Regions from separate parts of the Arthrobacter sp. UYCu723 genome, predicted to be linked through region 2. Evidence: predicted binding sites of a transcription regulator. Region 2 holds the regulator's gene; the other holds the start of a gene.
What was found. The regulator Rex, encoded in region 2, represses fermentation and respiration genes when NADH is low (regulators of the CRP and FNR family bind a similar motif). The targets are predictions, from matches to a motif close to CTTGTGAANNNNTTCACAAG.

Region 1: the regulator Rex is predicted to act here: its motif matches at 4,322-4,341, upstream of ACVWZ8_RS16320 (glyceraldehyde-3-phosphate dehydrogenase).

Annotation. Positions count from the first base shown of each region.
Region 1 covers NZ_JBSSBW010000001.1:3,482,354-3,489,854, reverse strand. The annotation lists gene def (peptide deformylase) at 1-98, shown strand, start outside; gene ACVWZ8_RS16340 (alpha/beta fold hydrolase) at 157-861, opposite strand; gene ACVWZ8_RS16335 (DUF1579 family protein) at 871-1,215, opposite strand; gene ACVWZ8_RS16330 (HNH endonuclease family protein) at 1,385-2,191, opposite strand; gene ACVWZ8_RS16325 (hypothetical protein) at 2,306-2,515, opposite strand; gene ACVWZ8_RS16320 (glyceraldehyde-3-phosphate dehydrogenase) at 2,613-4,103, opposite strand; gene ACVWZ8_RS16315 (glycerophosphodiester phosphodiesterase) at 4,371-5,228, shown strand; RNA gene rnpB (RNase P RNA component class A) at 5,244-5,637, opposite strand; gene ACVWZ8_RS16305 (slipin family protein) at 5,811-6,641, shown strand; gene ACVWZ8_RS16300 (alpha/beta hydrolase) at 6,693-7,501, shown strand, end outside.
Region 2 covers NZ_JBSSBW010000001.1:2,421,829-2,429,329, reverse strand. The annotation lists gene ACVWZ8_RS11400 (hypothetical protein) at 51-794, shown strand; gene ACVWZ8_RS11395 (hypothetical protein) at 1,020-1,805, shown strand; gene ACVWZ8_RS11390 (redox-sensing transcriptional repressor Rex) at 1,857-2,552, opposite strand; gene ACVWZ8_RS11385 (glutaredoxin family protein) at 2,627-2,899, opposite strand; gene ACVWZ8_RS11380 (HAD family hydrolase) at 3,008-3,826, shown strand; gene ACVWZ8_RS11375 (30S ribosomal protein bS22) at 4,053-4,151, opposite strand; gene ACVWZ8_RS11370 (helix-turn-helix domain-containing protein) at 4,343-4,555, opposite strand; gene ACVWZ8_RS11365 (3-deoxy-7-phosphoheptulonate synthase) at 4,733-5,845, opposite strand; gene ACVWZ8_RS11360 (FadR/GntR family transcriptional regulator) at 6,091-6,780, opposite strand; gene ACVWZ8_RS11355 (alpha-hydroxy acid oxidase) at 6,901-7,501, shown strand, end outside.

The sequences.
Region 1 (7,501 bases), 1.1 Mb from region 2:
ACGCCCGCAAGGCCATGAAGCAGGCCAAGAAAAGCGGCTGGGGCGTCCCCGGGCTGATCTGGATGCCTGGCGTGGATCCGGACCCGTTCGGGCACTGAGAGCCGACGACGGCCGGCCAGCTAGCGCGGCCCTGCAGCTCCGTGGGTCTGAACCCCTTCACGACGAGCGGTCGACGGCGGCAAGAATCGCGGCGCCGAGCTCCGCCGGCCGGGTGAACTGGGGCCAGTGTCCCGTGGGCAGATCCACGTATTCGACGTCGCGGATCCTCCCGAGTTCAGCCACGTACGGGTGGCCCCCGGCGATCATTTCCGACAGCAGGGAGGACGGAAATTCGCAGGCGATGACGGTGGCCGGAACCTCGAAGCGGTGTTCATCCCTGAGCTGCTGCCGGTCCTGGGCTACGCCGCGAGGCTGCGGGATGGCGCGGGCGCGGAACATGGCCCGCAGCTCGTCGGTCAGGTCGACAAGGTCGTCGTCGTCGAACAGCTCCCACGGCGGCAGCGGAATTCCGTCGCCGTCGGCCGGCAGCTCGTCATTGATGAGACCGCCGTCGGCGAGCGGGCCGCTGTCCACGTAGATTGCCCGGGCCACCCGGTGCGGGCGGGCATCGACGGCGCCGTGGATGATGGCGCCGCCGCCGGAGTGGCCCACAAGGACCACAGGTGCATCGAAGGAATCGATCTTCGCCACGACGGCGTCGATGTGGGTGCGCAGGCCGATGCCGGCGCGCGGCGCATCGGCCGACTCCAGGCCCGGCAGCGTCAGCGGGTAGACCTTGTGCCCGGCCGCGGTGAGCGGCGGGGTGACCTCCTCCCACGACGAGGCGTCCAACCAGAATCCGGGTACGAGGATGATGTCCATGCCGGTACCCTACCGTTCGAGTACCAGCTCCACCACCTGATAGGGGTCCTCACCTGGGACGACGTTGTGCATGGTGAGGCGTCCGCCCCGGCCCTCCCCCGGGTGGATGTGGATCTGCCAGCCCCAGTCCGGGCCGGTCGGCGCCGCGTAGGAGCCGTTGAGCCGGAGGACACCGTCCCCGCCCACGGTCCCGGAGAACTGCATCAGTGCCCGGCCCGTGTGCCAGGAGTCCACCCACACGGCGGTGGCCGGCTCCGCGTCGGACGGTCCGCCGGCCAGGAGCAGCAGACCTTCCTGTGGGCTCTCACCGTCTGACCAGGTGTAGGCGGCGCTCGCGAAGTGCGCCGCGGTCACCCTCACTGTGGCGGTGGCCGCCGAGTCCTAGTAGTCGTCCGTCGGCATGATCCGGGAGCGGTTTTCTCCCTGCCAGGTGCCAAGCAACGGCGTAACGTATCTCACAATGTCCATGCTGCAGTCTACTGAGCAAGTCAATTGAGTACCGTCAACCCCGCTTCCCGGCCCCTCAGCGGACCCGGCGAGGAACGATCGTCTGTTGCTCAGGGCACGACGTGAGGATCCGTTTCATCGCCTCCTTCTCCGCCGGCGTGACCCACAGCCGGTAGGCCGCCTTGACCGAAATCTGCCGGGCGACGTAATGGCAGCGGATGGCCTTGTTCGGGGGCAGCCAGGTGGCGGCGTCGGACGCACTCTTGTCCTGGTTCGCCTGGCCGTCCACGGCGATGAGGTTCAGCGGATCATTCGCGAGGTGCTCGCGCTGCTGGGCCGTCAGCTGTTGCGCGCCTTTCTGCCAGGCGTCGCCAAGTGCCACGACATGGTCGATCTGCACGGCCTTGCTGCTCTCGGCGCCCCTGCGGAAGGCGATGAGCTGTCCGGTGTACGGTTCCTGCAATGTCCCGGCGGCCACCCGGCAGCGGGAGGCTTCGGTGAATTGAGCGTCCGGCAGGTCGCGGCGGAGGATGTCGTTGCGGGTGTCGCAGCCGTTGCGGTCCACGTCCAGCCAGGCCTGGCCGAAGGCGGCGCGGTCGTAGTTGCCGCTCGCCGCCCGGCCCTTGACCGGCAGCGTGTCCAGCGCAGCAGCCGCAGCGCCCGGCGGAACAGGGTGCACGGAGTGCACGGCCGTCATCCAGCCCTTCGCCAGGACCGGCGCCTCGCTGGGTCCGGCGGCCGGCGGCTCCATGGCGGCGAACTGTCCGCTGGTGAAGAACCAGCCCAATCCACCGGCCAGAACGATAGCCACGGCGGCCAGCAGGGCCCAGGCCTGGCGGGACCGGCGTCGCGCCCGGCGGAAATCCGCCCAGGTGACCGTCATGACCCGGCGCGGTCATTGAGCTCCGGAGCGGTTCGTTCTTGCTGCACCCCAGAATCCTAGGGCAGACCCCCGACGCTCAGGGCGTTCTCCACAATGTGGAGGACAAGTGCCCTGCTAGTTCTCCTTCATCACCCGCACGAGGTCCTCGTTGGCCAGGTCCATCAGCTCCTCGAGCTGCTTGACCCTTGCGTCGTCGATCTCGCCGGCATTGTGCTTGGCGAGGGCATCATCAAGGAGACGCTTTGCTTCCTTGACGTTCCGGCGGGCGATATCCAGCGCGCGTTCCAGGGTGGTTTCGTGCTCCACAGCCGAGTTCTGTTCCATGGCTCCATTGTGGTTCCCTTTCCCGGCCGATTCCAGAGCATCGGCCGGGAAAGGAACAATAAGTCCCGGTCAGGGGCGTGCAGCGAAGCCGCCGGCGTCAGACGCCGGCAGGCAGACCGGCGGCGGCAAGGATCGAAGCCGCATCCTTGGCGGGGAACGACGGCGGGTTCACACCGGCCATTTCCTCCATGACGCGGACAACCTGGCAGCTGTAGCCGAACTCGTTGTCGTACCAGACGTAGACGACGAGGTTCTTGTCGTTGGAGATGGTGGCCAGTCCGTCGACGATGCCTGCCCGGCGGGAACCGACGAAGTCCGTGGAGACAACCTCAGGAGAATCGATGTAGTCGAGCTGCTTGCGCAGCCCCGAATGCAGCGACATTTCCCGCAGGTAGTCGTTGACCTCATCCTTGGTGGTGCCGTTTTCCAGGCTCAGGTTGAGGATGGCCAGGGACACGTCCGGGGTGGGGACGCGGATGGAGCTGCCCGTGAGCTTGCCGAGCAGTTCGGGCAGGGCCTTCGCAACGGCCTTGGCGGCACCGGTTTCGGTGATGACCATGTTCAGCGCGGCCGAGCGTCCGCGGCGGTCGCCCTTGTGGAAGTTGTCGATCAGGTTCTGGTCGTTGGTGAAGGAGTGGACAGTTTCCACGTGGCCGTGCACCACGCCGTAACGGTCGTTGATCGCCTTCAGGACCGGGGTGATGGCGTTGGTGGTGCAGGAAGCGGCCGAGACGATCCTGTCCGAGTCGGTGATGGTGCCCTGGTTGATGCCGTGCACGATGTTCTTCAGCTCGCCCTTGCCCGGAGCGGTGAGGAGCACGCGGGAGGCGCCTTTGCTCTGCAGGTGCTGGGACAGGCCCTCCGCGTCGCGCCAGCGTCCCGTGTTGTCGACGATGAGTGCGTCATGGATGCCGTAGGCGGTGTAGTCCACCGTGGCGGGGTTGTCCGAGTAAATGACCTGGATCTGGACGCCGTTGGCCGTGATGGTGTCGTTCTCGAGGTCCACCTTGATGGTGCCTTCGAAAGAGCCGTGGACGGAGTCTCGGCGCAGCAGGCTGGCGCGCTTGGCCAGGTCGTTGTCCGAACCGCGGCGGACCACGATCGCGCGCAGACGCAGGCCGTGCCCGCCGCCTGCCTTTTCGATCAGGAGGCGGGCCAGGAGCCGGCCGATGCGGCCGAATCCGTAGAGGACGACGTCGGTGCTGGTGCGGTCGTCGCCGCCGCGCTTCCCGACGACCTCGGCGAGTTCCTCGCGCAGGAACTCATCCAAGCTGACGCCATCGCCCTCGGCACGGTACTTCTCGGTGAGGCGGGCGATGTCGATAGCCGCCGCGCCGAGATCAAGCTTCGTCAGGGCGTCCAGCAGCGGGGCGGTCTCCTCGAGGCGGAGTTCTTCCTTGCTCATCCGGCGGGCGAAGCGGTGCGCCTTGAGGATATTCATGGTGGACTTGTTGATCAGGCTCCGACCATGGATGCTCGTCACCACGTTGTTCTCGCGGTACAGCCGGCCAATCACCGGGATCATGGCCTCGGCGAGCGCCTCGCGGCCCATCCACGTATCAAGACAAGAATCTGACGTCTGGCTCACAGAACTACCTTCCTAAAATCCACCACATACGTCCTCGTATGTGGAAGTCGGCCGCCGGAGGGTGTCCGGAACCTGGGTTTCGCCGGGGATTCGGTCCACCCCGGGCGCCTGCGTGTGGCGCAAAGAAAAACCACCGGCCGCAAACGCAGACCCGGTGGCAGAACTTCTACGTTCGCTATCCATTCTAAGTCGGCAACGCGGCGGCCGGTGCCCCGTTACGCGTGAAATCACTCACACGGGAAGGGCGCAACCCGCTACGCTGAGGCGATGGTCAAGCGTTGGGCCCTTTGGCTCGCGTTGCTGCTGTGTACCGGCTGCGCCGCGCAACAGCCGGCGGCAACGCCGTCGTCGTCCGCGGCTGCAGAGCCGACGCCGTCCGCCTCGTCGTCCTCCGCCCCAGCCTCTTCCGCTAGGGACCAGGCCGCGGCCGGCTTCACGCTGGTGGCGCACCGCGGCGGCTCACTGGTGTATCCGGAATCGTCCGCGGAAGCCTTCGAAGCCGTCAGCAAGACGGCGTTCCCGATCGAGACGGATCTGCGGCCGCTGAGGGACGGGACCCTCGTGCCGCTGCATGACGACACCGTGGACCGGACCATGTACGGCGTGACCGGCAGCCCGGCGGACATCACCCTGGAGCAATGGAAGGCGGCGCACATCAAGAACCCGCGGGGAGGCGCCGAGGGTTCTCCCACCACCTGGGAAGCCATGCTGGACGAGTACGGCGGACGCAGTGTCCTGGTGCCGGAAGTGAAGGATCCGGCTATCGACCTGGCAGCGTTTGCCGACTCGATCCTCAGGCGCGGCGTCCAGGACACAGTGATTGTCCAGTCGTTCAGCTACCCGGTTGCCCAGACCCTGGCCAAGTCCGGGCTGCAGGTCCTGTACCTGCTGCGCGAGGGCGAGGAGCCTGATCCGGCCGAGGTCCGCGCTGCCGGGATAGACCATGTGGGACCGAACAAAAGCATCAGGGCCGACTACCTGCGCAAGCTCAAGGATGCCGGGCTGACGGTGTGGCCCTATACGGTCAACGACGACGCCACCGCGTCCCGCCTGCGCAGCGACGGCGCCGACGGTGTCTTCACCGACGACCCCTGGGAGCTTTCGAAGCAGCTGCACCTGGGCTAGCCCTGCGGCGGTGGATGGATGGGTTGACCGATACGCCGGGTTCTGTGTTCCCGCGCTGTTACCGGCGCGGGAATAGCGGCCATCCATCTACGGACGCCGTTGCCGACGCCCTCCAGCAGCCTACCCGGACACTCGGGCGAGCAGCCCTCAAACGTGCCCTGTCTGGCCTTGCTCCGGGTGGGGTTTACCTAGCCTTCCCGGTCACCCGGGAAGCTGGTGGTCTCTTACACCACCGTTTCACCCTTACCTGCCCTGCCGCCTGTGCAGGCACACACGGCACGCAGGCGGTCTGTTCTCTGTGGCACTGGCCTGCGGGTTACCCCGAGTGGGCGTTACCCACCACCCTGCTCTGCGGAGCCCGGACGTTCCTCGAGCCACTTGCGTGACGCGCGGCCGCCTGGTCAACCCATCCGCTGTCCATTCTACTGGGACCGGGGACCGCTGATCGCCGGGGCTTGGGAGGACAGCCATGGTCCCGATTCCGGGGCCTTTTCCAAGCCGCGGTGGGACAATTGAACCAAGGTGAGCGACCTAGGGAAACTCCACAACGCAGGCACTTCAGGCAATCAGGAGGGGATCCGCATGGACCTCACCGGCATCGTCGTTCTCATCGTCGTCGTCGTGCTCGTGCTGACGCTGGCCCGGATGTCCATCCGGATTGTGCGCCAGTACGAGAAGGGCGTCCTCTTCCGGCTGGGCAGGGTCATCGGGGTGAGAATGCCCGGGCTGCGCTTCATCATTCCCGTGATCGACAAGCTCCAGCTCGTCAGCCTGCGGATCGTGACGATGCCGATCCAGTCGCAGGGCATCATCACCCAGGACAATGTGAGCGTCGATATCTCCGCGGTGGCGTACTACCGGGTGATCGACGCCGTGAAATCCGTGGTGGCGATCGAAAACGTGGCGGCGGCCATCAACCAGATCGCCCAGACCACGTTGCGGAAAGTTGTCGGCCGGCACAGCCTGGACCAGACGCTGTCCGAGACCGAGCGCATCAACAGCGATATCCGGGAAATCCTGGATGCCCTCACCCTGGAATGGGGCGTCCAAGTCACCCTGGTGGAGCTGAAGGACATCCAGCTCCCGGAGAGCATGAAGCGCGCCATGGCCCGCCAGGCGGAGGCTGAGCGGGAGAAGCGGGCGAAGATCATCGCCGCCGAGGGCGAGTCCATCGCCGCCGCCGCCCTCGGAGACGCCTCGGACACCATGATGGCCCACCCGCTTGCCCTGCAGCTGCGGAATCTGCAGTCCCTGGTGGAAATCGCGGTGGACAAGAATTCGACTGTAGTCTTCCCTGCACCCATGATGAGCACCATTGCAGAGCTCGCTGCTTTCCTGGCGCGCGAAAACAAGGCAGCCCAGGCGGCCCAAACCTCGGCATCTGCGTCCGCCACCCCGATTAAGGCGGCGTAGGAGGGTAGAACTACTCGTGTGCCGGGTAGCCTCCATGCCTATGATCAGACTATGGACTGGCCGTTGCTTGGACGCCGGCGGATGCTGGAGCTCGGAGCCGGCTTGCTGGGCGCCACCGCGCTGGCGTCATGCGCTGCTGCGGCCAAGCCTACGGCAGACCCGGCGACCGACGGGCTGACCGCAAAGCCGACGGCGGCCAATCCGGGAGACCCGGCGACGGCGACCGTCGACCCGCGTCCGCAGGTGGAGGTCACATCCGGTTCCTTCGTCTCAGGCTTCCGGCCGGGCACCTCCACCGGGTGGTCGGTGGCCGCGCCGGTGCCGTCCGGCTTGGCCGGGCAACAAAAGCTCCCCGTGGCCGTGTTCCTGCACGGCACCGGCAGCAGCAACCGTTTCATCTTCGATGTCCTCGGCGCCCAGGCGGTACTGCAGCGGCACCTCGCTGATGGCGGCCCGCCCTTCGCTATAGCCTCCGTGGATGGCGGCGACACCTGGTGGCACGCGCGCGCGGACGGTACGGATACCCAGGCGATGCTGCTGGCGGAGTTCATCCCGCTCCTGGCAAGCCAAGGGTTCGACACCGGCAAGCTCGGCCTTTTCGGCCTGTCCATGGGAGGACTCGGCGTGCTGCTCCTCGCCTCACAGGGGAAGGTCGCCGGACTCCGGGGCGTAGCCGCCATGAGCCCCGCCGTCTGGAGCGAGTACGACGTCGGCCTGGACGGTGCCTTCGACAGCCCGGAGGATTTCGCGGCAAATGACGTCTTCGCTCTCCGGCCGCAGCTGGAGGCATTGCCCAAGAGGATCGACTGCGGTACCGACGATGATCTTCTCCCCACAGTCCAGGCCTACGTCAGCGCCCT
Region 2 (7,501 bases):
GGGCTGAAATTCCCTAGATTACGGCTGATTCGCGGTCTACAGTGAGAGCCATGAGCAACCCCGATGAGGTACCCCCGCCGCAGCAGCCGGGTGCCCAGCCTCCGCCGCCCAGCAATGTTCCGCCGACCGGTTCCGAACCACCCCTGGCCAGCCCGCCGGCCGCGCAGGGCTACCAGCCGCCGCAGGCGTACCAGCCGCCGGGTCAGCAGGGCTACCAGCCGCCGCAGGCGTACCAGCCACCGCAGGCGTACCCGCCGCCGGGGCTGCAGCCCTACCAGCCGCCGCAGCAGCCTGCGTCCCCTGGAGGTTTCCGCTTCGAGATGCCCACCGACAGGCCCCGGAACTTCAACGATGTCATGCCCCGGGGCGGCTTCTCCAGCATGTTCAGCGTCACGGGAATGCCGACCGAGTTGAAGGTGTCCTACTGGGTCTGGCTGATCGGAGGCCTCCTTGGCCTGCTGGGAGGCGTTGTCGGCCTGTTCGGGTCCTTCGTCCTTCTGGCCGTCGTTCCAGGCATTGGCATTGTGGTGCTTCTACTGGTGCTGGTGGCACTCGCGCTGGCCGCCGCCCAGATCATCCTGGCCATGAAGATGAAGGAAGGCCGGGAATGGGCCCGCTTCGCCCTCACCATCGTTGCCGGAGTGTCCCTGCTGCTGGCCATCATCAGCGCCAGCGCCGCGGACGGCCGGAACGGCAGCAGTTGGCCGGGCTTCATCATCAGCCTCGCGGCCACCGTATTGATGTGGCTGCCCAATTCACAGGCCTGGTTCGAGTCACTGCGAGGCCGCGTCTGACCCGCCGTCCGGCAAGAGCACGCAGCGGGAGGCCGCGGCGGCGTGCCCGCCCCGCCGCGGCCTCCCAGCGGCCGGAGTCCGCCGTCGAAACGGGGCTGAGAATACCTCTCCGGAATGATCCGCACGGCGGCCCGCCCGCTGTACGGTTGAACTAGACCATGCTGGGGGCAGGGCAGGATTACTGGTCCCGGTAGCCGATCCAGTTCGACACACAAAGGACCGACCATGAGTATTCCTCCAGTCCCGCCGTCAAACCCGGACGGCCCCGCCCCGGGCGATCAGCCGGCCCCCGGCTACGGCCAGAACGAGCCGCAGTACGGCCAGCAGGCACCCCCGGCGCCGCAGTACGGCCAGCAGGCACCCCCGGCCCCGCAGTACGGCCAGAACGAGCCGGAATACGGCCAGCAGGCCCCCGCGGCGCCGCAGTACGGCCAGCAGGCCCCCGGCTACGGGGCCCCGCAATACGGCCAGCAGGCCCCCGGCTACGGGGCACCGCAGTACGGCCAGTCCCCCTATGCCCAGTACCCCGCCGGCCAGCAGCAGGCGCCCGGCGGTGTGCCCAAGCTCGTCAACACCGCCTTCTGGCTGATCGTCGCCTCCGGAGCGGTGTGGCTGCTCTCGCTCCTGCTGGCCATCTTCACGCTGGACACCCCGGCGGTGCGGAACATGTTCGAAGAGCAGATGGCGGCAGGCGGCGCCCAGGTCAACTTCAGCGAGATCAAGCCCATCCTCGTCGGCACCATTGTGGTCTTCGCCGTGATCAGTGCCGGCCTCTATGCCCTCGTTGCCTTCAACGTCCGCAAGGGTAAGAACTGGGCGCGCATCCTGGGCACGGTCCTCGCCGCACTCTCGATTGTCAGCCTCTTCCCGCTGAGCATCGGCACCCTGGCAGTGCTTGCCGGCATTGCGGCAATCGTGATGCTGTATCTGCCGGCGACGTCCCCTTACTTCCGAAAGCACCAGCCTTTCGCAAATCCCTACGGGCAGCCTGGCAACCCGTTCGGTAAATAGTCCGCAAGGCACCAGCGCCCAGGGCACGGGAACCGGAAAGATTGGCTGAAACTAGACAGCATCTTCCGGATCCTGCGCCCTTTGTGCATGGTAGGCGAGGATCTGGAGCTCGGTTGCCATGTCCACCTTGCGGAGGTTGACTCCGGGCGGAACCTGCAGCATCACCGGGGCAAAACTGAGGATGCTCCGCACGCCGGCGGCAATGACACGGTCGCACACGCTCTGCGCCACCGCGGCCGGAAGAGCCAGGACCACCATATTGGCGCCCGTCCGCTGCAGGACCGGCTCGAGGTCTGCCGCGTCGCTGACCCGCAGCCAACCCACCTCGCTGCCCACCACCATCTGGTCGGCATCGAAAATCGCCACAATGTCGAATCCGCGGGATTCAAAGCCGCCGTACCGGGCAAGGGCCTTGCCCAGGTTGCCGGCCCCGACGATCGCGACCTTCCAGTCGTGCGTCAGTCCCAGGGCGGCGGCAATATTCCGGTTCAGGTATTGAACCTCGTAGCCCACGCCGCGCGTCCCGTAGGACCCCACGTAGGACAGGTCCTTGCGGAGGGTCGACGGACTGACGCCGGACGCCTCGGCCAGGGACTCGGAGGAGACGCGGTCCACTCCATCGGCCAGCAACGTCGTGAGGGCGCGCAGATAGATCGTCAGCCGTGCCACGGCCGCGGGCGGAATCTGCTTGGCGGCAGTCCCGGCTCCCCCGGGCACAGCCTCGGGGGATGAATCCAGCGAAGTCACTATCTGCTCCATTGCGTCGCGTTGTGGTTCCCACTCTAAAGCCCCCGCAGTTCAGCCAACAAAGCAGTCGCGTCTCAGGGCTGCGTGTCCAGCACCCGCCGCAGGGTCCGGGCCAGGCGGACTTCATCGATCTTCCAGAAGTCGCGCTGGACGCCGTCGACCAGCACCACGGGGATCTCCTCCGCGAAGCGCTCACGCAACGCCGCATCGTCATCCACCGATTGCTCCGTCCAGCCGATCCCCAGGGCGGCGGTGACGCGCCCGACGGCGGCGCGCGCCTCGGCGCAGAGGTGGCAGTCAGCTTTGGTGATCAGAACGACATCGGGGAGGGGCGCAGGCTTGGGCATGGTTCCACGGTAGCCCGGCCGGCCGGCCTGCGTCGAAGCGCGGCCCTTACTGCCCCGTCCTCGATCCGCGCGACGGGAGCCCGCCGCGGCATTGACTAGACTCGATGCATGCCTGAGGAGAAGTACGTCGCTGTGGCCACGCAGCCTGTTGCATCATCGCAGCACGGCGAAGCCGCCTTTTTCGACGTCGACAACACCCTCATGAAGGGCGCCAGCCTGTTCCATGTGGCCCGCAAGATGCACCAGCGCGGGGCCTTCACCATCCCGCAGGCGGCCGGGTTCGCCTGGAAGCAGCTCATGTTCGTGCTGCGCGGCGAAAACATGGACGACGTGCACGCCGTCCGCGACTCTGCCCTAACGCTGGCGTCCGGTTTCACGGTCGAAGACGTCGAGGCGCTCGGCGAAGAAGTCTACGACGAAATGATCGAATCCCGGATCTGGCCGGGAGCCAAGGCCCTGGCCGAACAGCACCTCAGGGTGGGCCGCCGGGTCTGGCTCGTGACAGCGACACCGATCGAGGTCGCCACAGTGATCGCCTCCCGGCTGGGACTCACGGGAGCCCTTGGCACTGTCGGCGAGATTCTGGATGGCTCGTACACCGGCCGGCTGGTGGGCGATATCCTGCATGGCCCGGCCAAGGCCGTGGCCGTCCTCGAGATCGCCCGGGCCGAAGGCCTGGACCTCAACCGGTGCTGGGCTTACAGCGATTCGCACAATGACATTCCGCTGCTGAGCATGGTGGGGCACCCCGTGGCCATCAACCCTGACTCCCGGCTGCGCCGCCATGCCCGCGAGCACAACTGGCCGGTCTACGATTTCCGCTCCGGACGACGGGCCGCCACACTGGGCCTCAAGGCTGCCACGGTCGGAGGGGCGATCTACGGCCTCTGGCGGGGCTTCTCCCGCTTCCGCGGCCCCACGCGCTGACCACGCTCTTTCCCAACTGCGCCCTCAACTGCGCCGCTCTGGCGCTGCCTATCCCATCCGGCGCTACGGATCCGGTCGGCGGCGGTGTGGATCCCGGCCGCCTGCGCCCGGATCTGGCCGCGTGCGCCCGGATCTGGCCGCGTGCGCCCGGATTCGCAGCGAAAAACGCAAAAGAAAATGCCCGCCGCCTGGAAGGCAACGGGCATCTCACGCAGTCGAAGTATTGCTACTTCTTATTGCGGCGCTGGTGGCGCGTCTTGCGAAGCAGTTTGCGGTGCTTCTTCTTGGCCATACGCTTGCGACGCTTCTTAATAACTGAACCCACGAAAGTTCCTTACCGGCTAGATGTAGTACCTGCCTGTTGGGAAGGGTCCGCGGGCTAAGCAGCAGACTGTACAACTGACAGGTTCTTACAATGACGTAAAACGTTCCTTAACAGGGTACCGCCTATCCGGGGCACACCACGACCGCAGCCCCGGTACAGCGCCCGCGGCCGGGTATTCGATTCAATAAGACTCAGGCGGTTTCCGTATGTCCGTCGACCACGGCACCCTTGAGGTACTTTTCGACGGCGTTTTCCGGCACCCGATACGAGCGGCCGAAACGGACAGCGGGCATCTCGCCGGAGTGAACGAGACGATACACGGTCATTTTCGACACTCGCATTAGTTCCGCGACTTCGGCCACGGTCAAGAAGCGTGCGTTGGAGAAGTTTGCCTCCGGAGACATCTCTATTCCTTTTACTCAAGCGAACGGCAGCCCATCTGAATGACATGGCGGTGTGCCGATGCTGAGCCATCTAACAACCATGTGTTAGTAACTCTAGGTGCTCGTGGTGCCAATGTGAAAGGTTTCGCAGGAAACCCTACGGACTTTCCGCAGGATAACGGCAAAGATTGCAGGGCCCTACCCCTTCGTGCGACGTATCCGGGCCGACGCAGCCAGCTGCCCGAGGACCGATACCGTCACGTCCCAGTCCATGCAGGCATCCGTGACACTCTGGCCGTAGACCAGTCCGTCACTCCCTGCCGCATGCGCCGCGACGTCGAGGTTCTGCGCCCCTCCGACGAGGAAGCTCTCCAGCATGACGCCGGCAATGGCCCCTGCCGACGGTCCCGCGTTCTCCAGCTGGGAACCGATCTCCAGAGCCACCTCGGCCTGGCGGTGGTGGTTCTTGCCGCTGTTGGCGTGGCTCGCGTCCACGATCAGTCGCGGATTCAACAGCCGCGCGGCAAGCGTGGCGGAGGCGGCCTCGACGTCGGCGGCGGAGTAGTTGGGGCCCTTGCGTCCACCACGAAGGATGATGTGGGCGTCGGGATTGCCGGCGGTGGAGACGAGCGCGGCCCGGCCCTCGCCGTCGATCCCGAGGAATGCCTGGGCCGCACCGGCGGCGCTGCACGCGTCCAGGGCGACCTGGAGGTCGCCGTCGGTCCCGTTCTTGAAGCCGATCGGCATGGACAGCCCGGAGGCGAGCTGCCGGTGGATCTGGCTTTCCGTGGTGCGCGCCCCGATGGCTCCCCAGGAGACGAGGTCCGCCATGTACTGGGGGCTGATCGGCTCGAGGAATTCGGTGGCGGTGGGCAGGCCGAGGGCCGTGACCTGCTGCAGGAACCGGCGGGCCGCACGCAGCCCGGCGGCGATGTCGTGGCTGCCGTCGAGCCGGGGATCGTTGATCAGGCCCTTCCAGCCCACCGTGGTGCGGGGCTTCTCGAAGTACGTGCGCATCACGATCAGCAGGTCTTCCCGGTGCTTCTCGGCCTGGCTGACCAGCCGGCGGGCGTACTCCAGCCCGGCCCTGGGGTCGTGGATGGAGCAGGGTCCGACGATCACCAGCAGGCGGTCATCGACGCCGTCCATGATGGCCCGGACCTCGTCCCGGCCGCGGCCGACGACGTCGGCGGTGCGGGTGTCCAGCGGCAGTTCAGCCATCACGGCCTGCGGGGAGGGCAGCGGGGTGAACTCGCTGACGCGGAGATTGGAGGTGGACTGCTGGGATTCGTGGGCTGCTTCGATGCTCATGTTCGGGTCCTGTTCCGGGGTGCGGAGCGGGCCCTGATCAGAACCCGCCGAGAAATGGCGAAGGGCAGAGAATGATCTCTGCCCTGTTGGCTCTGAAGGAAGGTTGGACGTGTCAGTTAGACGCGGGCCCCTCCAGAGCCAACGAAAAATACGCATACCAACGGTTTGTCATAACCCCGACCATAGCCGTGGAGTTGCCTCCGCGGCAAAATCCGGCACGTAACATTCAATCGCAGCCTGCGGGATCAGCCGGCGGAGCCCAGCCCGGCCTCCGCGTAGTAGCCCTCGATGTGGTCCGCCACCAGCTGCGCGGCGCGGCCGCCGTCGTGGTTGGTGATGGCCGAAAGAATGTCCCGATGTTCCGCACGGAGCCGGGCCGCGGTGGCGTTCCAGTCCGGAAGGTTGCCGGTGAGCCGGCCGGCATAGTCCTGGATGGCTTCGCGGAGGGAACCCATCATGGCGCTGACCACAGCGTTTCCCGCGGCATCCGCCAACGCCAGATGGAAACGGACGTCCAGGGAGAGGAACGCCTCGGTGTCGGCGCAGGTGTCCATCTGTTCCAGCAGCCGTGCCGCCTCGACGAGCGCGGGCGACTCCGGCCGGGCCCGGGAAGCGGCCCAGGATTCCAGCAGCACCCGCGTCTCCACGATGTCGTTTACGGGCAGGTGCGAGGTGGCCACGTGCAGGCGGAGCGCGGAGCCGAGGGCCGCGGTCGGGTCGGCGATGACCACGGTCCCCGCGTCCGGTCCGGAACCTACGCCGGCGCGGAGCACGCCCATGGCCTCAAGGACCCGGATGGCCTCGCGGACGGAGGTGCGGGAGACCTTGAGCTGCTCTGCAAGCGAGCGCTCGGCCGGAAGCCGTCCACCCAGGGCAAGCTGACCATTGGAGAGCTGCCCCTCGATCCATTGCACGACAAGCTGGTGGGTGCGCATGGGCCAATCGTACTTGATGTGGTTGGACCACACGCCTAGACTGTGGTTGGACCACACCCCGGTGACGTTTCGCCGGGGAACCGAACCATCCAGGAACACGAGACCTGCCCGGAGGCAGCAATGACGCAGACGATCGAGCCCGGCAACCCCGAGGCGCCCCGCACGCCGGCAGGCACCAGGCCGTCCAGCCGCACCGCCGGTGGGGCCGGGACCATTCCGGCGGCACTGAAGCGACGCGTTCCGAAGTACTCGGACCTCGCTCCGCTGATGCAGTTCAAGAAGCCCGAATTCAGCCGCGCTGCGAAGCTCCGTCGCGCCAGCACCATCTGGGATCTGCGTGACATGGCCAAGCGCCGCACGCCGCAGGCCCCGTTCGACTACACCGACGGTGCCGCCGAAGCCGAAATCACGCTGCGCCGGGCGCGCCAGGCGTTCCTGGACATCGAGTTCCGGCCCGGCATCCTGCGGGATGTCTCGAGCGTCGACCTCGGCACCGAGATCCTGGGCCGGCCGTCCAGGCTGCCGGTGGGGATCGCGCCCACGGGCTTTACCCGGATGATGCAGTCCGAGGGCGAGTACGCCGGTTCCCGGGCCGCCGCGGCGGCCGGCATCCCGTACACGCTCTCCACGATGGGTACGGCGTCCATCGAGGACGTCGCCGCCGCCGCACCCGACGGCCGGAACTGGTTCCAGCTCTACCTGTGGACGGACCGGGACCGTT